4 regions of the Nocardia amikacinitolerans genome follow, and region 4 is predicted to be linked to each of the others. Evidence: riboswitches for the same ligand, from Rfam matches in the RefSeq annotation. Region 4 holds a riboswitch; each other region holds the start of a gene.

Evidence for each region. A riboswitch is a leader RNA that binds a small molecule or an ion and turns the genes downstream of it on or off. The one in region 4 is predicted to bind S-adenosylmethionine.
Region 1: another riboswitch for S-adenosylmethionine. It lies ahead of CRP45_RS23705 (bifunctional o-acetylhomoserine/o-acetylserine sulfhydrylase); the one in region 4 lies ahead of CRP45_RS27990 (aminotransferase class V-fold PLP-dependent enzyme).
Region 2: another riboswitch for S-adenosylmethionine. It lies ahead of CRP45_RS18040 (ABC transporter substrate-binding protein); the one in region 4 lies ahead of CRP45_RS27990 (aminotransferase class V-fold PLP-dependent enzyme).
Region 3: another riboswitch for S-adenosylmethionine. It lies ahead of CRP45_RS22030 (rhodanese-like domain-containing protein); the one in region 4 lies ahead of CRP45_RS27990 (aminotransferase class V-fold PLP-dependent enzyme).

The regions. Positions count from the first base shown of each region.
Region 1 is NZ_OBEG01000005.1:458,240-463,232, forward strand. It holds gene CRP45_RS23695 (winged helix-turn-helix transcriptional regulator) at 1-148, shown strand, start outside; gene metX (homoserine O-acetyltransferase MetX) at 226-1,371, opposite strand; gene CRP45_RS23705 (bifunctional o-acetylhomoserine/o-acetylserine sulfhydrylase) at 1,368-2,696, opposite strand; SAM riboswitch class IV at 2,783-2,893, opposite strand; gene CRP45_RS23710 (TetR/AcrR family transcriptional regulator) at 2,946-3,755, opposite strand; gene CRP45_RS23715 (MFS transporter) at 3,893-4,993, shown strand, end outside.
Region 2 is NZ_OBEG01000003.1:820,414-825,406, forward strand. It holds gene CRP45_RS18030 (ABC transporter permease) at 15-857, opposite strand; gene CRP45_RS18035 (ABC transporter permease) at 880-1,881, opposite strand; gene CRP45_RS18040 (ABC transporter substrate-binding protein) at 1,883-3,502, opposite strand; SAM riboswitch class I at 3,752-3,845, opposite strand; gene CRP45_RS18045 (hypothetical protein) at 4,190-4,927, shown strand.
Region 3 is NZ_OBEG01000004.1:808,711-813,703, forward strand. It holds gene CRP45_RS22015 (hypothetical protein) at 1-484, shown strand, start outside; gene CRP45_RS34710 (hypothetical protein) at 873-1,397, shown strand; gene CRP45_RS22025 (O-succinylhomoserine sulfhydrylase) at 1,455-2,669, opposite strand; gene CRP45_RS22030 (rhodanese-like domain-containing protein) at 2,666-3,082, opposite strand; SAM riboswitch class IV at 3,098-3,213, opposite strand; gene CRP45_RS22035 (Rv0361 family membrane protein) at 3,249-3,698, opposite strand; partial or broken gene CRP45_RS22040 (FAD-dependent oxidoreductase) at 4,064-4,993, shown strand, end outside.
Region 4 is NZ_OBEG01000007.1:113,315-118,307, reverse strand. It holds gene CRP45_RS28010 (crotonase/enoyl-CoA hydratase family protein) at 1-518, opposite strand, end outside; gene CRP45_RS28005 (YbaK/EbsC family protein) at 617-1,093, shown strand; gene CRP45_RS28000 (flavin reductase family protein) at 1,193-1,744, shown strand; gene CRP45_RS27995 (helix-turn-helix domain-containing protein) at 1,880-2,056, opposite strand; gene CRP45_RS27990 (aminotransferase class V-fold PLP-dependent enzyme) at 2,057-3,376, opposite strand; SAM riboswitch class IV at 3,423-3,536, opposite strand; gene CRP45_RS27985 (LysE family translocator) at 3,625-4,257, shown strand; gene CRP45_RS27980 (Pls/PosA family non-ribosomal peptide synthetase) at 4,468-4,993, shown strand, end outside.

The DNA of each region.
Region 1 (4,993 bases), on a different contig from region 4:
CACAGTGCATCCCACCATCCCACCGCGTGTCGACTACACGCTCACCGAGCTGGGCCACAGCCTGCGCGTCCCCATCGCGGCCTTGCGCGACTGGATCGAGACCAATATCAATCGCATCGAGGATGCCCGCCGCAGCACGGGCGCTTGACGAGGCGCGCACCGGTGGTTCCATCGCCGCCGCGGCGGACGCGCAGCGAGGATGTCAGGTCGACAGCGGCGGACGCGTCAGCGGTTCTCGCGCGCCAACCGCATGGTCTCGATGAGCAACTTGGAAACCGCCGCCGCCTCGGTCAGGAACCCGTCGTGCCCGTCGCGCGAATGCACCACTTCCAGTCGTGCGCAGCCGGGTAGCGCGTCGGCCAGTTCCTGCTGCGTGCGCAGCGGATAGAGCCGGTCGGAGTCCACGCCGCCGACCACGCAGGGCACCGGCGTCGCGGCGAGCGCGGCCTGGATACCGCCGCGTCCGCGCCCGACGTCGTGCCGGTTCATCGCCTCGGTCAGCAGCACGTAGGTGGCGGGATCGAAACGCTTGCACAGCTTTTCGGCTTGGTGATCCAGGTAGCTCTGCACCGCGTAGCGGCCGCCGTTCCACGGATCCTCGGAACCCTGCGCGTGGTTCTCGAAGCGGTGGTCGAGTTCGCCCTCGGTGCGGTAGGTGAGGTGTGCGATGCGGCGCGCGATACCCATGCCGGTCATCGGCGCGCGATCGGTGTCGTGATAGTCGCCGCCCTGCCAGTCCGGGTCGGCCTTGATGGCGGCGATCTGGGTGGTCTGGGTGCCGATCTGGTCGGCGGTGGCGCGCGCGCCGACGGCCAGCACCAGCGCCGCGGCCACCCGTTCGGGCGCGCCGATCATCCACTCCAGCACCCGCATGCCGCCCATCGATCCGCCGACCACAGCGGCGAGCCGCTCGATGCCGAGCAGATCCAGCAGCGCGGCCTCGGCGCTCACCTGATCGCGGATGGAGATCTCCGGGAAACGCGAACCCCACGGCTTGCCGTCCGGCGCGAGCGACGACGGCCCGGTGCTGCCCTTACAGCCGCCGAGCACGTTGGTCGCGATCACACACCATTCGTCGGTGTCCACCGGCGCGCCCGGGCCGACCATGCCCTCCCACCAGCCGGGCTGGGAGTGGATGTCGTCGGGCGTGCCGACGACGTGCGAATCACCGGTCAGAGCGTGCTCGACGAGCACCACATTGTCCAGGGCGGGGGAGAGCTCGCCCCACCGCTGCACGGCGAGGTGCACGTCCGGAATCACCGCGCCGCTTTCCAGCCGCACGTCCCCGATCGCGATGACGCCGGGCCGACCGTCCGGCGGCGGCAGCAGGCCGACGCCGGACTCGATGCTCTGCTCGGTGCTCACGGTCACGTCGTCGCCGCCGTGAATCCGGCGCGCAGATCGGCCAGAATGTCGTCGATTCCCTCGATGCCCACGGCGAGGCGGACCAGTCCCGGGGTGACGCCGGAGGCGAGCTGTTGCTCGGGTGTCAGTTGGGAGTGCGTCGTGGAGGCCGGATGGATCACCAGAGAACGCACGTCCCCGATGTTAGCGACGTGGCTGTGCAGGACTAACGCGTCCACGAACTTCTTGCCCGCGTCGACGCCGCCGCGCAGCTCGAACGAGACGATCGCGCCGGTCCCCCTCGGCGCGAGCCGCTTGGCCCGCTCGTGCCAAGGCGAGCCGGGCAGTCCCGCGTAATGGACCGCTTCGACGGCCGGATGCTGCGTCAGGAATTCCGCGACCGCCTGCGCGTTGGCGACGTGGCGCTCGACGCGCAGGCTCAGCGTCTCGATGCCCTGCGCGATCAGGAACGCGTTGAACGGCGAGACCGCCGCGCCCAGGTCGCGCAGCAGCTGCACGCGGGCCTTCAGCGCGTAGGCGGGCGCGCCGAGGTCGGCGAAGACCACGCCGTTGTAGCTCGGGTCCGGGGTGGTGAAGCCGGGGAAGCGCGGCTCACCCTTGTCGTCGCGGACGGTCCAGTCGAACTTTCCGCCGTCGACGATCGCACCGGCGACGGCCGCGCCGTGCCCGCCCAGGTACTTGGTGGCGGAGTGCACCACGATGTCGGCGCCGTGCGCCAGCGGCTGGATCAGGTACGGGGTCGCGACGGTGTTGTCCACGATCAGCGGGATTCCCGCGGCGTGCGCGACCTCGGCGATGCCGGGGATGTCGAACACGGCGCTGCTGGGATTGGCGATTGTCTCGCCGAAGAACGCCTTGGTGTTGGGCCGGATCGCCGCGCGCCACTGCTCGAGATCGTCCGGGTCCTCGACGAACGAGACCTCGATGCCGAGCTTGGGCAGCGAGTAGTGGAAGAGGTTGTAGGTGCCGCCGTACAGGTGCGGGCTGGACACGATGTGGTCGCCAGCCTCGGCGAGATTGAGAATCGCGAAAGTCTCCGCGGCCTGCCCGGAGGCCAGCAGCAGCGCGGCGACACCGCCTTCCAGGGCGGCGATGCGCTGCTCGACCACATCCTGGGTCGGGTTCATGATGCGGGTGTAGATGTTGCCCGGCTCGGCGAGACCGAACAGCGCCGCCGCGTGGTCGGTGTCGCGGAAGGCGTAGGAGGTGGTCTGGTAGATCGGCAGGGCGCGGGCGCCGGTGCTCGGATCGGGGGCTTGGCCCGCATGCACCTGCTTGGTCTCGAAGGACCAACGGGCAGGATCGAACTCGGCCGCTACGGGGTCGGTCATGTCATGCTCCACAAGAGTTGTTCGCCGGAACTAACGAGATCGGTGATGCGGTCTATCCAGGACAACACATTTCCGGGAACCTCCTGACAGCGCGCTTGCCCTCGACCTTCGAGGGCCCGGTCATCACCCGGAGCACCCCACCGCTGCTGGAGGGTTGCCGTCCAGCGAGCCGGGGCTTGGCGCTGGCACTCATGACCTGACGGACATGGTAGCTGGCGGGCGGCCAATGGCCGAAATTCGTAGCCGATCTCACTCCGCCGATTCGGTCACCGGTTCCGCGCAGACCCGCATGAACTCCGCGTACGCGTCGAGCAGCGTCGCCCGCGCCGCGTGCACCGCGGTCTCCGGATCGCCGTCCATGATCAGCTCGCCGTGCACGTCCATCGCGAGATGACACAGCATCTGCCAGGTGGAGACGAGCAATCGCACGCTCAGCGCCCCTTGCGTGGTGCCGAGACGTTCGGCGAGCACCGCGGTGATGGCATCGGACTTGCTGTCGGCGAACTCCAGCGCGCGGCTGTTGACCGAAGGGCTGTCACGCGCGACTCGCTGCATCTGCTGGAACCTGCAGAACGATACGGCCGAGTTCTCGCTCGCCGCGTCATCGATCACCCGGAGATAGGCGTTGCACAGCGCGCGCAGTTCGTTGCCGCCGAGCGGCTCTTCTCGCAACTTCTCGGCAACCATTTGGCCGAAGTCGAGGATGGGCGCGAGGACGATGTCCTCTTTCGTCTCGAAATACCGGTTGACGGTGCGCGGCGAGACGTCGGCCGCGTTCGCGATCTGCTCGACCGTCGTCGCGTCGAAGCCCTGCTTGTCGCACAGCTCGAGCGCGATGTTCATGATGCGCTGCCTCGTCTGCTGCTTCTTGCGCTCGCGTAGGCCCAGAGGTGCCGCGTCTTCTCGCCTCGAGGTCACGGCGCCTTCTCGCGTCGAGGACACCGGGTTTTCCTGGTTGGCGGACGCGACGCTCCCCGAGGCCGCGCGGCCGGTGCTGTTCCCGGTCGCGGCGGCGTTCTCGGCCGCGTTCGTGCCCGCCGGCGTCGATGAGTCGAGCATCTCCCCACTGTAACTCAGACACTCGCTCAACTGTCGCAACATGGCAAATGTCTGACTGCGACATTTTTCTATTGACGCCAAATGTCGGACAGTGACAGGATTGCCCTAACGCGCACTTCCGACGACGAGGAGACAAAGTGAGCGAGATATCGACAGCGGTGCACGCGCCGGACGACCGGCGCGACTCGGCCCGCTGGCTGGCGCTCGGCGTGATCGGCCTTGCCCAGCTGATGGTGGTCCTCGACGCGACCATCGTGACGATCGCGCTGCCGTTCGCGCAGCGTGACCTCGGCATCAGCGAGGGCGACAAGCAGTGGGCCCTCACGGCGTACACGCTGATCTTCGGCGGCCTGCTGCTGCTCGGCGGCCGCCTCGCCGACTACCTCGGCCGCCGCCGGATCTTCCTGGTCGGCCTGATCGGCTTCGCGGCCGCCTCGGCGCTCGCGGGTCTAGCGCAGAACGGCGCCCAGCTCTTCGCGGGCCGCGGCCTGCAGGGCGCGTTCGCCGCGCTGCTCGCACCCGCCGCGCTCGCGCTGGTCTCGGTGACGTTCACCGAGGCGAAGGAGCGGGCCCGCGCCTTCGCGGTGTTCGCGGGCATCTCCGCGGGCGGCGCCGCGATCGGCCTGATCGCGGGCGGCGCGCTCACCGAGTACGCGTCATGGCGGTGGACCCTGCTGGTCAACACCCCCATCGCGATTCTCGCGTTCGTCGGCGCGCTCGCGTTCGTCATCAAGGACGTGCCCGCGCCGCGGACCGGCGGCTACGACGTGCCCGGTGCCGTCACCGTGACGGCGGGTCTGATCGCCATCGTGTACGGCTTCAGCCGCGCCGCCGATCACGGCTGGACCTCGGGCGGAACCCTCGCGCTGCTCGTCGCCGGGCTCGCGCTGCTCGTCGCGTTCGTCGTCATCGAGCGTCGTTCGTCGAATCCGCTGTTGCCCCTGCGCATTCCGGGGGAGAGCAACCGAGGTGGCGCGCTGCTCGCCGCGCTGCTGATCCCCATCGCGATGTTCGCGATGTTCCTGTTCCTCTCCTTCTACTTCCAGGTCACGCTCGGCTACTCGCCGCTGAAGGCGGGCGTCGCGTTCCTGCCGTTCCCGGTGGGCATCGCGGTGTCGGCGGGCGTCACCAGCGCACTGCTGCCCAAGCTCGGACCGCGTCCGCTGATGGTCGCGGGCGCCGCGCTCGGTGTTGTCGGGCTGCTCTGGCTGGCGCAGCTGAGCTACGGCGACAGCTAT
Region 2 (4,993 bases), on a different contig from region 4:
GGTGGTCGGCTTGCTCACGGCTGGTCGGTCCTTCCTGCGGCGCGGCCGAGGCGCTGGGCGGCCAGCACGACGGCGATGATCACCAGCCCGGGGAGGGTGGTGAGCCACCAGGCGGTGGCGAGGTAGTTGCGGCCCTCGGAGATGAGCGAGCCCCACTCGGGGGTGGGCGGTTCGGCGCCATAGCCGAGGAAGCTGAGCGCGGAGACCGCGAGCACCGCCATGCCGAACTCGACCGCTGCCAGCGCGAGCACGGGCTGGTAGGAGTTGGGCAGAACGTGCCTGGCGAGCACCGTGTACCAGCGCACCCCGGCGGCGTGCGCCGCCTCGACGTATACCGCGCGCCGCACCCGCAGCACCTCCGAGCGCATCACCCGCGCGAAGTTGGCGATCAACGAAACACCCACGGCGATGGCCACATTGCGTGTTCCGAAGCCGAGCGCGGTGACCAGCGCCAGCGAAAGCAGCAGCGCCGGAATGGAGAGCAGCACGTCAACCACGCGCATGGCGACCGCGTCGACCACCCCACCGATCGCACCGGCCAGCAGCCCGAGCAGCGCCCCGGCCACCACGGCCAGCGCGACGGCGGACAGTGTGGCGGTGAGCGAGAGCCCGGCGCCGTGCACCATCCGCGTGTACAGATCGCGCCCGAGGTTGTCCGTGCCGAACCAGTGCTGTGCGCTCGGCGGCCGGAACTTCTCGGCGGGGACGCCGGTGAGCGGGTCACCACCGGCGAACAGCGACGGTGCGAGCGCCCATCCGAGCACCAGCAGAGCTACCGCCGCCGAGAGGATCAGTCCGGCATTGCGCCGGAGTCCACGCAAGCTCGGCGCCGATCCGCGCACGCCGGGCAGTGCGATCCGGCGGGGTTTGTCGGCAACGTCAACCACGGACGAGCACCTCCTCCACGATGTCCTCGGCCTCCGTCGTCGCGTCACCGGAACGCGTGCCGCGCACGGTGATCCGCGGGTCGAGCAGCGGATACAGCAGGTCCACCGCCAGATTCACGACCACGAACACCAGCGCCGTCAGCAGCACGATGCCCTGCACCACCGGAATGTCCTGGGCCAGCACGGAGATCTGCGTGAGCCTGCCGACGCCGGTGCGCGCGAACACCGTCTCCACGACGACCGAACCGGCCAGCAGGTTGCCCACCAGCACCCCGGCGATGGTGAACGCGGGCACGCTGGCCAACCTGGCCACGTGCCTGCGTTGCACCCACCAGCGCGAAGCGCCTTTGGCCAGCGCCACTTCGGTGAACGGCTGCCGCCAGGTGGATTCCAGTCCTGCCGCGAGCACCTGGGCGATCACCGCGCCGATCGGGACGGCGAGCGTCAGCGCGGGCAGTACCGTGCCGCGCAGTCCCTGTCCGCCGAACGCGGGCGCGAGGCGCCACTGGAACGAGAACAGCTGGAGCAGCAGCAGTCCCGTCCAGAACGTCGGCACCGCGACGCCCAGTGGCGGAAGCGCGGCCAGCAGGTTACGCAGCCACGGTCTGCGCGCGTAAGTCGCGGCGAAGGCCAGCGCTACTCCGCCGATCGTGGCGAAAAGCAGGGCGAGCGAGGCCAATCCGAGTGTCGAGGGCACGGCGTCGCTGATCGCCTCGGTCACCGGTTGCCCGGTCGCGATGGAGAGTCCGAGATCGCCGCGGACCGCGTTTGCGAGCGCGGTCCAATACTGGTCCCACAGTGGACGATCCAGCCCGTATCGGGCTTGCAACTCCGCGATCGCGGCCTTGTCGACCGGTGTTCCCGCGGCGCCGCCGTCGGCCGCGATGGAGACCGGATCGGCGGGCAGCAGGTAGAGGACAACGAACGAGATGCTGAACGCCGCCCACAGCACCCAGATCGCTTGCAGGACGCGCAGCGCCAGATAGCGGGCCATCTCAGCGCCCACTCAGCCAGGTGTCGAAGAACTGCAACCGGGCCGACGCCTCGAACTTCAGATCCCTGGTGTTCGCGGCGGCGCCGATCGCCTGGGAGAGTTCGATGGTCGGAATCCACAGCCCGGCCTCTAGCACCTGCTCCTGGGCGGTGCGGATGAGCGCGGTGCGCGCGGCGGCGTCGGCCGTGCTGAGCTGGTCGCGGAGAGCGTCGTCCAGCGGCGGAATAGGTTCGCGGGCATTGAGATTGCGGCCGTCGATGCCGAACACCGCGCGCAGGATGTCGCCGTCGGCGCGGGTGGTGTTGTAGTAGGTGGCGTCGAAATCCTTGGCGTTCTGTCGTGCGGTGTACTCCGGCCCGGATACCAGGTCCAGCTTCAGTTCCACACCGACCTGTCGCAGCTGCTGCTGCACCAGCTCGAGGATGGCCTGGTTGCCCGCGAACGCCTGGCTGAACAGCACCGAGAAGGACAGGCGCTCACCGTTCTTCGCGCGGATACCGTCACCGCCGGGCGTCCAGCCCGCCTGATCGAGGATGTACTTCGCCTTGGCGGGGTCGTAGCCTACCCGCGCCGCGAAGTCCTGGTAGCCCGGCGTGGCGCTGGCCAGCGGACCGGAGGCGGGGTTGAACTGCGGGCCGAGCACGGTGTCCACCAGCTGCTTTCGATCGATGGCGGGCAGCAGCGCTTGGCGCACCGCGGGATCGCGTAGCGGACCGCGAGTCACGTTGGGCTGGAAGCCGAACGGCACGCCGGGATTGGCCGTGCTGAGCAGGCGCGCGCCAACGGCTTCCAGCTGCGGCACGTCCTGCGGTAACGCATCGCTGATCGCGTCGAGCTGACCGGAGACGAGACTGCCCGTGCGCACGCCGGATTCCGGCACCACCGTGAACTCGATGCGATCCAGGTAGGCCTCGCCCTGGTGCGCGAACACCGCGGAGCCCCAGCGGTATCCGGCGCGTTTGGCCAGCGTCGCCGACTGGTCCTGCCGCCAGCCCACGTAGGTGAACGGCCCGCTGCCGACGTTGTCGCCGAGGCAGCGCTGCTCGGCCGACTTCGCGGTTGTCGCGTCGGCGAGGATGCCGAGCTGCGCGGTCGACGAAGCCTGCAGGAATTGGGCGTTGGGCCGGCTGAACTCCACGCGCGCGGTGAGCCGGTCGACGGCGGTGGTGCCCACGTAATTGGTGAGGTAGCTCGCGCCCAGCGGCGCCTTCACCCCGCCCAGCCGCAGCACCGAATCGAAGGTGTTGCGTACCGATTCCGCGGTTAGCGGGGTGCCGTCGCTGAAGGTGACGCCGTCGGCGAGATGGAAGGTGAAGGTCTTCGCGTCGGGGCTGATCTCCCAGCTGCGCGCCAGCCAGGGTTTGATCTCGCCGGTCCGCGGATCCTGATCGGTCAGCGAATCGACGATTTGCCGTGCGACGTAGATGGTTTGGTTGGTGCCCGCCTGCGCCGGATCCGAGCAGGTCGGCGGCTGGGACAACCCGTAGCGCAGCGTGCCGCCCGGCCGTGGCGGACCCGCGTCGGTCTCAGGCGCGCTCGAATCGCCGCCGCAGGCGGCCAAGGCGCTCGTCGCGGCGAGGGCGCCGACCAGCGCGAGAATTCGATGGCGGGTTCGGATCACGGTGTCACTCCCATGAGTTCGCTCGGTGTGGTGCTCGCGGCCAACGGCCTGCTGGGGATTCGGCGGCGCGGTTCCGGCGCCACCTCGGCGGAATCGGAACGCGACCGCGCGATGCGCGGGTTACCGCCCCGGCCTGCGACCGGTGCGGTCTGGCGCTGGATCAGCGCGGACAGCCGGCCGGGGTTCGGCGGCGGGTCTCGGCGCGGCGTCGGGTTCGGCGGGCGCGGCCGCGTGGGCAGATCATTCGGTCCTCCATCGTTCCTGGCGGAAGCACCCGCACCCGGTGGTCGGGGGGTTGCTGCGACGTCGGCGAGCCAGGTCTCTCGGTCGCTCTGGATGGTGTTGCGGACCCCGGTCCGCACCGGGCGCGGCAGGGTCGAGCCGAATCATCATGCGGAGCAGGGCATGTGGTGGACAAGGTTAGGAATCAGGGTGAGCGCAGCCCTGGCGGCGGGCGCTGCGGCGGACGATCATTGCGCGGGTCGGCGGGTCGGCGGGTCGGCGGGTCGGCGGGTCGGCGGGTCGGCGGGTCGGTTCCTGCATCCAGCTGGCCGCTCGGGGTAGAACGCGTCCGCTCGTGATGGCGCTCTGAGATGCGGGTGCAAGCCGACGCGCCGAAAACTTGCCGATTGCCGAAACGGCTGCTGAGCGGGTTTGCCGGAGTACCGTGTCCTCACCGTGCCGACGATGAGGAGCACCGCTGTGACCCTGTTGCGCCGCTTCACCACTCTCACCGCCGCCGCGACCGGATCGGTCGCGCTGGCATTCGGCGTCTGCGCCCCCGCCGTGGCGGCGCCCGCCCCCGTCCCCGCCGCACCCTCGGCCGCCACCGAACTGGCGGGCAAACAGCAGGCCGCCGCACCCGGCGATCTGCTCGGCGCCTACCAGTCCACCGTGGAGGCGCTGCGCGGATTCGGGATGGACCCGTTCCTGTACCCGACCGCCGCGGCGTTCTGCGGCAACGGCAGCACCTTCGGTCTGGTGCCCGCCGTCGCGGGCGCCATGCCGGGACCGTGGCCCAAGACCACGGTGTCCATTCCCGGCCTGGATCTGACGGCCGTGAAATCCGGGCAGACCATGTTCACCTTCGTGCCCTACGGCGTCAGCCAGGACAGCCGCAATACGGCGGGTATGCAAGTGGCCTGGCTGAATGTCAGCAACGGTCGCAGCGGCATCACCAAAATGGGCCCGCTCGCCGACATCTTCCGCGCCATGATCCCCGCCGAGGTACCGGCGGACCTGCGCCCGCACGCCGAACGCGCCGTCCAGGAATTTTTCTTCGCCGCCCTCCCCGTCGGCGGCATCCGCGCCGTCCCCGTCGACACCGGCAAGGGCACCGTTCTCGCCGCCGTCTTCGGCACCGTCGAGAACGGCAACCAGTCCTGCTTCTTCCTCCCGACCATCGGCATCACCTCGGTCCCGTAAAACCCCACGAGTACGGCCACCGGCTCGGTCCTTGGACCGGGCCGGTTTCGTCCGTTGCCCGAATAG
Region 3 (4,993 bases), on a different contig from region 4:
AAAGACCACGCGCGCCGACTTGTCCGACCAACTCGCGCGAGCAACCGGCCGTCCGGGAGCACCCGCCGCGCGTCGGGTCGTCGACTTCTTGGACGGGCGCTCCGAAAGCGCGGGCGAGTCGCGGAGCCGCGTCGCCATGCATGTCGCGCGCCTGCCGAGCCCGGAACCGCAAGCCGTCCTCGAATCCCCGACCGGGCGATTCATCGGCCGCGTCGACTTCCTCTTTCCCGAACTCGGCGTCATCGGCGAATTCGACGGCCTCGTGAAATACGCTGCGGCCCTGCGTGGCTCGCGCACGCCTGAGGAAGTAGTCATCGCCGAAAAGGCCCGCGAGGACGAGTTGCGCGCCCTCGGCTGGATCGTCGTCCGCTGGACCTGGAACGACCTCGACAACCCCGCGCCATGGCTGGCCCGCCTCACGCGCGCCGCAACAATTACCCCCGCCCACCGCCTCGGCACCTGGACACCGGCGGAGCGAATCTGATGCCGCCACATAGCCTGTGCACGTCTCACATAGCCACCGCCTGTGTGAGGCGTATAAAAAGTGTGTGGCAGCAAGGTTTTCCCCAGGCGGGGACTTGTCCACAGGGGCTAGTGGATCAGGGCCGGGCGGGTGTGCCAAGGGGCCATGATCGAACGGTTTCCTTAGGCGGGGACAGGGACGGCGGGATCAGTGCGGGTGGGCCGAAGGTGTGTGTCGGCAAGGTGTGTGTCGGCTCGAAGGCGAGGTGGCAGGTAACGGAATTGGTCGCTCGACCGACTGATGCAGTGGCGGCTCCAGTCGGTCGCCGACGAACCCCGGCATGATCGAAAGCGCCGGTATCGCAACACAGCTCGTAGACCACCGTCCATCGAATGAACGGAGTACGCGCATGAAGCGCACGATCAGCTATCTGGCGGCCACCGCCCTCTTCGGCGCGGGTTTGGCCGTCGCCGCAGCGCCCGCCCAAGCCGACCCCGGTCCCTGTCAGCTCGGGTGGTCGAATGTCGAGCCTCGCTCGTGCGCGCAGAACAGTTTCAATCTCGCCCCGGTCTTCGCGCTCGGCAACGGTGCGTGCGTCGGTATGTTCTCCGTCGGCGGCACCGCCTTCGATGGCCCGCTCTACCAATACTCCGAGGCTCCAGGTGCGGCACACGCGGTCGTCGTGCGCGTAATCCCGGGATTCTCGCCGATCGGGACATGGGGTCCGCAGTTGCTCGCTTGCGACGCCACCGCGGTGGTCGACTGGCACAACGTGGACACCGGACAGCGGGGCAGCGTCAGCCGGTTCGTCCCGGGGTGGCAGCGTCTCGGCCCTACCACCATCGTCGCGGACACCGGTCCCGGACGGGTTCAGCTCACCGTCCGCACCGACGGCCCCTCCATCCCGGCTAATGCGGAAGTGTTCGTGCCGTAGTCCTTTTCGCCACTCCGCACAGCGTTGTCGTCGCTGTGCGGACTAGCGAGGCCGGGTCTAGCTCAAGGCGTGATCAAGATCGGCGAGCAGATCTTCCACGTCCTCGAGGCCGACGGAGATGCGCACGACCCCGTCGGACAGGCCGATGGTGGCGCGACCCTCCGGGCCCATGGCGCGGTGGGTCGTCGTGGCCGGGTGGGTGATCAGGGTTTTGGAGTCGCCGAGGTTGTTGGAGATGTCGACGATCCGCAGCCTGTTCAGCACCTCGAAGGCTCGCTTCTTGGCTTCGTCGGCCGGGGCGTTCAACTCGAAGGTGACCACCGTGCCGCCGCCGGACATCTGGCTGCGGGCCAGGTCGTACTGCGGATGCGATTCCAGGAACGGGTATTTCACCCAGCTGACCGACTTGTTGGTCTCCAGGAAACGCGCGATCCGCAGCGCCGATTCGGTGCTGTGGCGCACCCGCAGCGGCATCGTCTCCAGACCCTTGAGCAGGGTCCACGCGTTGAACGGGCTCAGCGCGGGACCGGTGTGGCGCATGAGCGTCTTCACCGGACCGTCGATGTACTCCTGGGAACCGAGGATCGCGCCGCCGAGGACGCGGCCCTGGCCGTCGATGTGCTTGGTGCCCGAGTAGACGATGACGTCGGCGCCGAGCTCGAAGCCCTTCTGCAACAGCGGCGTCGCGAAGACGTTGTCCAGCACGACTTTCGCGCCCGCGGCATGCGCGAGCTCGGTCACCCGGCGCACGTCGACGAGCGTCTGCATCGGGTTGGCCGGGGTCTCGAAGAACACCGCCGTGGTCGGCACCGAGAGCGCCTGCTCCCACTGGTCGAGGTCTTCACCGTCGACGAACACCGTCTCCACGCCCCAGCGCGGCAGGATCTCGTTGCACACCACGAAGCAGGAGCCGAACAGGCTGCGCGCGGCGACCAACCGATCGCCCGCGCCGAGCAGCGCGCCGAGCGCCGTGAACACCGCCGACATGCCACTGGCGGTCGCGAACGCCGCCTCGGCGCCGTCGAGCAGCCGGATCCGCTCCTCGAACATGGCGACCGTCGGGTTGCCGTAGCGGGAGTAGACGAAGTGCTCCACCTCGCCGGTGAACGCCGCCTCGGCCGCCTCCGCGCTCTCGTAGACGAAGCCGGAGGTGAGATACAGGGCCTCGGCGGTCTCCTCGAAACCGGAGCGACGCAGGCCGCCGCGCACCCCGAGGGTGGCAGGGCCGACGCCCTCGGGCAGCGGCTTGTCGAACGCGCCGCCGGTGATCACGACTGCCTCCACGGCAGGCCGGTGGCACGCCAGCCGGTGGCGCCGCGATGGCCGGACGCGTCGAGCGAGCCCTCGAAGCCCTCGATCACGTTGTAGGAGGGCTCGATGCCGAGCCGGGTGGCGACGGTCGCCGCGTGCGCGGAACGCTGGCCGGAGCGACACAGGAAGACGACGGGCGCCTCGGGGTCGCGACCCTCCAGCGCCTTGCTCAGCTGCTCGGTGAACTGCGGGTTGGGCGCGCCGTTGCCGTCGACCCACTCGATCAGCACGGTGGGTCGCTCGATCGAACTGGTGTCGGGCACTCCGACGAAGCGCCATTCCGCCTCGGTGCGCACGTCCACCAAGACGGCGGCGGGATTGTCGCGCAACACCTCCCACGCCTGCTGCGGGGTGATGTCACCGGCGTAAGTCATCTCGAACCTCCTGTGAATCCGCACTTGCCGCACCTGGTTCGGTGCGCGGCCAGGTCGTCACCCGGAGCACCCCACCGCGGAGGAGGGTTGCCGACCAGCTGAGCCGGGGCTTGGCGCTGGTTCTCATGACCTAGGGACTGAGATTGCCTGCACCGAGGTCACCGTGTCAAACATTGCAGACGAGCCATTTGTCGTCCGTCCGGGTGAGGTTCCAGGTCGCGGTGTACTCCTTGCCGTCGACCTTGGTGGTCACCGTGGCCTTGGCCCGGTCGCCGTTGAGGGTCTGATCGGTGACGGCTATGAGTTCGATTGCCTTACCGGTGCCTTCCTGCCCGGCCAACGGCGACTTGGCGGGGTCGAAATCGGGGCAGCCGGTGCCCGGTGGCGGCACCATGTCGGTGTTGTTGGCGCCCTCGACGAAGTTGCCGACGGCGCCGGCGATCTTCTCGGCCTCTGTGACATTTTTCTCAGCGGGCGACAGCACGCCGCCGAGCCCAATGGCCACCAGCACGACGACGGCCAGCGCGGCCGCGGCAAGGAACGGCGCGAGGGAGCGCTTGTCGGTCTGATCGACCTCGATCGGTTCGCCTTCGTCGGGGGACTTCTGCTCGGTCATGCATCGATCATCCCTGGTCGGCGGGGGTATCCGACGCCCGGCCCCCGCACGCGAAGCGCCTGCCCGTTTCGCGCGGCTATCGTGGGAAGCGGGCCCGTCCGGCACCGAGCCCGCGGCGGCGGGCATCCACCCAGTTCACCGCACCGGCGCGGGCGACAACCGGCAGCACCGATAGAATCGCGAGATTGAGACCTGCTGCCATAGCCATATGGCAGCTCACCGTCGTAGCGATCTGGGGGCCGTGAGAGCCACGAGCCAGCATCACCAGAGTTCGTGGCGCCGGGTGCAAACAAGCGGTCCGTCAACTTAGCCTAAGCTAAGACGGACGCCATTGAACGTTTCGACCATAAGGGTGCGCGTAAGAGATGACCGAACAGAGTGCAGCGACTCGCCCGCTCCGCATCGCGATCGTGGGCGCAGGACCGGCCGGGATCTACGCCGCCGACGCGTTGATGAAGTCCGATGCCGAGGTGAGCATCGACCTGTACGAGCGCATGCCCGCGCCGTTCGGGTTGATCCGCTACGGCGTCGCGCCGGACCATCCGCGGATCAAGGGCATCATCACCGCCCTGCACAAGGTGCTCGACAAGGAGCAGGTGCGCCTGCTCGGCAACATCGACTACGGCACCGACATCACCCTCGACGACCTGCGTCGCTTCTACGACGCGGTGATCTTCTCCACCGGCGCCAACGCCGACCGCGCGCTGCCGATCCCTGGCATCGACCTGGACGGTTCCTACGGCGCGGCGGACTTCGTGTCCTGGTACGACGGGCACCCGGACGTGTCGCGTTCGTGGCCGTTGGACGCGGAGAAGGTCGCGGTGCTCGGTGTCGGCAACGTGGCGCTGGACGTGGCGCGCGTGCTGGCCAAGACCGGTGACGAGCTGCTGCCGACCGAGATCCCGCCGAACGTCTATGAGGGTCTCAAGCAGAACAAGGCCGTCGAGGTGCACGTGTTCGGGCGTCGCGGTCCCGCGCAGGCGAAGTTCACCCCGCTGGAGCTGCGCGAGCTGGATCATTCGCCGACCATCGAGGTCATCGTCGATCCGGAGGACATCGACTACGACGAGGGTTCGGAGGCCGCGCGCCGCCACTCCAAGCAGGTCGACATGGTCGCCAACACCCTCGAGCAGTGGGCCATCCGCGACCAGGGCAACCGCCCGCACAAGCTGTTCCTGCACTTCTTCGAGTCCCCGGCCGAGGTGCTCGGCGACGAGAACGGCAAGGTCGTCGGTCTGCGCACCGAGCGCACCCAGCTCGACGGCACCGGCAACGTCAAGGGCACCGGTGTGTTC
Region 4 (4,993 bases):
AGCTCGCGCAGGTGGCCCTCACCGATGATGCCGGGCAGCCGGTGCAGCGACCCGATGTCGGCGACGATCGCGACCTTGGCCTCGCGCAGGCTGAACTTGGCGTCGGCACTCGCCAGCCGGACGTCGACGGCCGCGATCAGGTCGAGGCCGCCGCCGATGCACCAGCCGGAGATGGCCGCGATCACCGGCTTGGTGCACTCGGCCACCGCGGTGACCGAGTCCTGCATCCGCCGGATCTCCTTGAGGAAGTCGGTGCGCGGCGCGGCGAGCGCCTTGTCGGCCAGCAGCGGACCGAAGGTGCCCGCCATGGCCGGGAGGTCGAGTCCGTAGGAGAAGTGCTTGCCCGAGCCGGTGAGCACGATGGCGCGCACCTCGGGATCGGCGTCGAGGCCGCGGAAGATCTCGGGGAGTTCCCGCCAGAAGTCCGGGCCCATCGCGTTGCCCTTGCCGGGGCCGGTCAACGTCACCTGCGCGACGTGGTCCTTTGTCTCGACGGTGAAAGCCTGCCAGTCAGTCATTTGTACAGCGTATACGCCCCTTCCGCGGGCCGTCCGGGGGAATGCGCGGCGGCTTTCGTCGACAGGAGCAAATGCGCAGCCGCACTTACCCTGAATTCATGAGCAGGGCCCAGCTACCTCCGGTCGCCTGCCGGGTCGCCGACACGCTGATCGCGCGCGGCCATCACGGCGTCATCCTCCGCCAACCGACACCCACCCGAACCGCGGCCGACGCGGCGCGCGCCCTCGGCGTCGAGGTGGGCGCGATCACCAAATCGCTGGTATTCCTGCTGGACGAGGATCCGGTGCTGCTGCTCGTCTCCGGGGCGCACGAGGTGGACCTGACCCAGACCGGCGCTCGACTGGAAGGCACGCTCACCCGCGCGCCCGCGGCGTTGGTGCGGGAGGTGACGGGTCAGCCGATCGGCGGGGTCGCACCGGTGGGGCATCCCACCAACCTGCCGACCTGGGTGGACAACGCGTTGGCCAGGCACCCGGAGCTGTGGGCGGCGGGCGGGCATCCGAACACGCTGTTCCGTACGTCGTTCCGTGAGTTGGTGCGGATCACCGCCGGGCTTCCGATCGACGTGGACTGAATCTCACACCGCCGCGTGAGCTGCGGGTTTCCCGGACGAACGGCAATCGAACAACAATCGCGCGAGCCGAATTCGACGAATCGGGCGTACTTTCGTCATGTGACCGAAGCACCGCAGCCGCACACCGGCGTCCGGATCCCCGACGACCTGAGCGGCATCACCGCCGAGCAGTACCGCGCGTCCATGCGTCACTATCCGGCGGGCGTCACCGTGGTCACGCTCTCCTGCCCGAAGGGACCGGTCGGCTTCACCGCGACCTCCTTCGCCTCGCTCTCGCTGGAACCGCCGCTGGTGTCGTTCAACATCGCGCACACCTCGTCCAGCATGGCCGCGATGCTCGACGCCGACTCCGTCGTCATCCACTTCCTCGGCGAACACCAGCAGCACATCGCCAAGCGCTTCTCCCGCTCCGCCGAGGAACGCTTCACCGACCGCTCACTGTGGACCACCCTGGACACCGGCGAACCCGTCCTGCACGGAACCCCCATCTGGGTCCGCGCCGTCGTCCAGCAACTCATCCCCATCGGCGACCACACCTTCGTCGTCGGCCTGGTCACCCGCGTCCACGACAACACCGACGAAAAGCCCGCCGCCGCACCGCTGTTGTACTACAACGGCCGCTACCACCGCCCGTCCTCGCTGGAGGACTGAGTGGGCTCAGGAGCCGTCCAGCTCCTCGAGCGCGACCTCCATCGGGAACGGGCCGGTCAATCGCAGCGCGTCCTGATGCGTTTCGGCGAGCCGATAGGTCCGGCTCGCCCAGTCCAGGCGCAACGCACGATGCCCCTAGGCGACTCGCGGCTTCACTTCGACAACGAGGTCCGCGTCCAGCGCACTGGCCAACCGCTCCAGAACGGGCAGGCTCGGGATAGTCCCGCCCGCTTCGAACCGCGCTACCGCCGACTGGGTCATCCCCGCCGCTTGCGCGAGCGCGGTTTCGGCGGATCTGGTGCGGCCGAGGATTCAGGCGATGAGGCAGGGGGTGGCGCCGGTGGTGGGGGTGGCGGTGAAGGGGCGGGTTTCGGGGGTGGGGTTCCAGAGGCCGTCGGTTTCGGCGTAGTTCCAGGAGGGGCCGCGGTGGACAAGGGTGGCGACGGCGTCGACGAGGCGGTCGATGTCGGTGGACGTGGTGCCGAGGCCGATGCTTGCGCGCAGTGCGCCGTCGAGGCCGAGGCGGGCGAGCAGCGGGTGGGCGCAGAAGCGGCCGTCGCGCACGCCGATGGCGTGTTCGGCGGAAAGGTAGGCGGCGACGTGGCCGGGTGCGAAGCCCGCGACGGTGAACGCGACGATGCCGACGGAATCGGGACTGTCGGACCAGATGCGCAGCGTCTCGACGCCCGGGATGGCGCACAGTCCGTCGCGCAGGCGGTCGGCGAGCAGGCGTTCGTGCGCGGCCAACGCCGCGGGGTCGATGGCGGCGAGCGCGTCGCAGGCGGCGGCGATCGCGGCAGCGCCGAGCACGTTCGGCGAACCCGCCTCGTGCCGCTGCGGCGCGGGCGCCCATTCGGTGTGCTCGGTGCTCACCGCGCGGACCGCACCGCCGCCCGCGAGATACGGCTCGGCCCGATCCAGCCAGTCGCGGCGGCCGACCAGCACACCTGCACCGAACGGCGCGTACAGCTTGTGACCCGAGAAGGCGAGATAGTCGATACCCTTCTCCCGCAGACTGATTCGCCGGTGCGGCGCGAGCTGGGCCGCGTCGACCAAAATGCGCGCCCCGCACTGGTGCGCGATGTCGGCGAGCCGCTCCAACGGCACCACTTCCCCGGTGACATTCGACGCCCCCGTGACCGCGAGCAGCGCGGCGGGCTTGCTGCACAACTCCGCCACCAGCAATCGGATGGTCTCGGCGACGGTGTCGGCGGCGCGCACCACCCGGCGTCCGTGCCGCGTCCACGGCAGGAAATTGGCGTGATGTTCGATGTCGAGCACCACGGTGTCGCCCGGCACGCAGGACGCGAGCAGGTTCAGCGAGTCGGTCGTGTTGCGGGTGAACACCACCACCTGGTCGTCGTCGGCGTCGAGGAAACGGGCGACCGAACCGCGGGCCGCCTCGTAGCACTCGGTGGAGATGCGCGAGGCGTAACCTGCGCCGCGGTGCACGCTGGCGTAGTACGGCAACAACCGCTGGATCCGGTCGGTGACCTGGGCCAGCGCGGGCGCGCTCGCGGCGTAGTCGAAGTTGGCGTAGGTGCGGGTTCCGCCCTGCACGAGCGGCACCGGCAGATCGTCACCCGAGACGCGGGCGAAGGCGGCGCAGGTCTGGTCCACAACAGAAGTCATCACGTAATCCCGTCGGCTATGGGACTCGCAATCGAGAGATTCGTCGAGTCCGCGCTTGCCGCACCCGGTCGGGCGGCGGCCCGGTCGTCACCCGGAGCACCCCACCGCGGAGGAGGGTTGCCGACCAGCTAGCCGGGGCTTAGCGCTGGTACTCATGACCTGTTTCGAGGTTGGCAGACCGCACGCGGCTCTGTCAACCTCCGGATCAATTGGTTGCGCCGACGACAGAACTGCGCTGCACTCGGTGGATGACGCCCTCCCTGCTGCTGAGCTTCGTCGGATTGTGCGTCCTGCTTTCCCTCACTCCGGGGCCGGATTCGTTCCTGGTGCTGCGCTTTTCGATCGTGGACGCCCGTCCCGGCATCGCCGCGGCGGTGGGTTCCGCGCTCGGCGGCTTGGTGTGGGCGGTGGTGGTTGCCGCGGGCGTCGCCGCGCTCCTGGAGCAATCCGCCACCGCGTATCGCGCGCTGAAGATCGTCGGCGGAATCTATTTGGTGTACTTGGGAATTCGCACGCTCATCGAATTGCGCAGGCGGCGGGCACTGGCCGATCCCGAATTCGATTCCAGCGGCGGGAAAACCGCGCCCTCGGTTCGCTCGGCGTTCACGGCGGGCGTGGTCTCGTGTCTGTTCAACCCGAAGGTCGGCCTGTTCTACCTGGCCGTGCTGCCCCAGTTCCTGACCGAGATCACTTTTCTCAACACCCTCGCGCTCGGCGCGATCGAATGCACCGTCGCGGCCGTCGAAATGATCCTGCTCGCCCTGCTCGCCGCCCGCGCGGTGGCGTTCCTGCGCAGTCCGAAGGTCCGCGATCGGCTCGAACAGGCCAGCGCCGGAATCCTCACGGCGCTGGGACTCGGCACCGCGGCCTCGGCGACCTGACGGACGCTGCCGGACGCGTCCGAAACCCGCGCACGACCGGACCGAATCTGGCCTATCAGCCATTTCGCACAGCGGGTTCGCCCCTCGACATCACACCGCGAGCCCGGCGATTTCACCGATACCGCGGGTACCTTGGTCTGTTGGTCACCGTGGCGTTTGCCAATCGGTAACCCTCATGTGAGACAACCAACGGCGACGCAAGGCAGGTCTATGAGAGGTGGGTCGGACGTGATGCTCCAGCCGCAGGTAGACACCGCGGCGGGCGAGGGCCCGACCGGGCGAGCGCTGTCCGATCCCCTCCGGCGCGGGGTCGCCGCGCCTCCCGCACGGACCCTGGTCGACATTCTTTCGGCGACCGCCGAAGCCCATCCGGACGCGCACGCCATCGACGACGGCGAGATCCTGCTCACGTATCGCGAGCTGCTCGCCGCGATCCAGCACCGAGTGGGCGAGCTCACGGCGGCGGGCGTGCGGTCGGGTGACCGGGTCGGCGTCCGGATGCCTTCCGGCAGCCATGATCTCTACGTCACGATCCTCGCCGTGCTGTGGGCGGGCGCCGCGTACGTCCCGGTCGACGCCGACGACCCGGACGAGCGTGCCCGTTTGGTGTTCGGCGAGGCCCGGGTCAGCGCCATCGCCGGAGTCGACGGAATCCGTCCGGTCGTCGAACGCGACACCGCGCCAACGCAATCCGATCATGCCCTCCCCACCCCCGAAGACGACGCCTGGATCATCT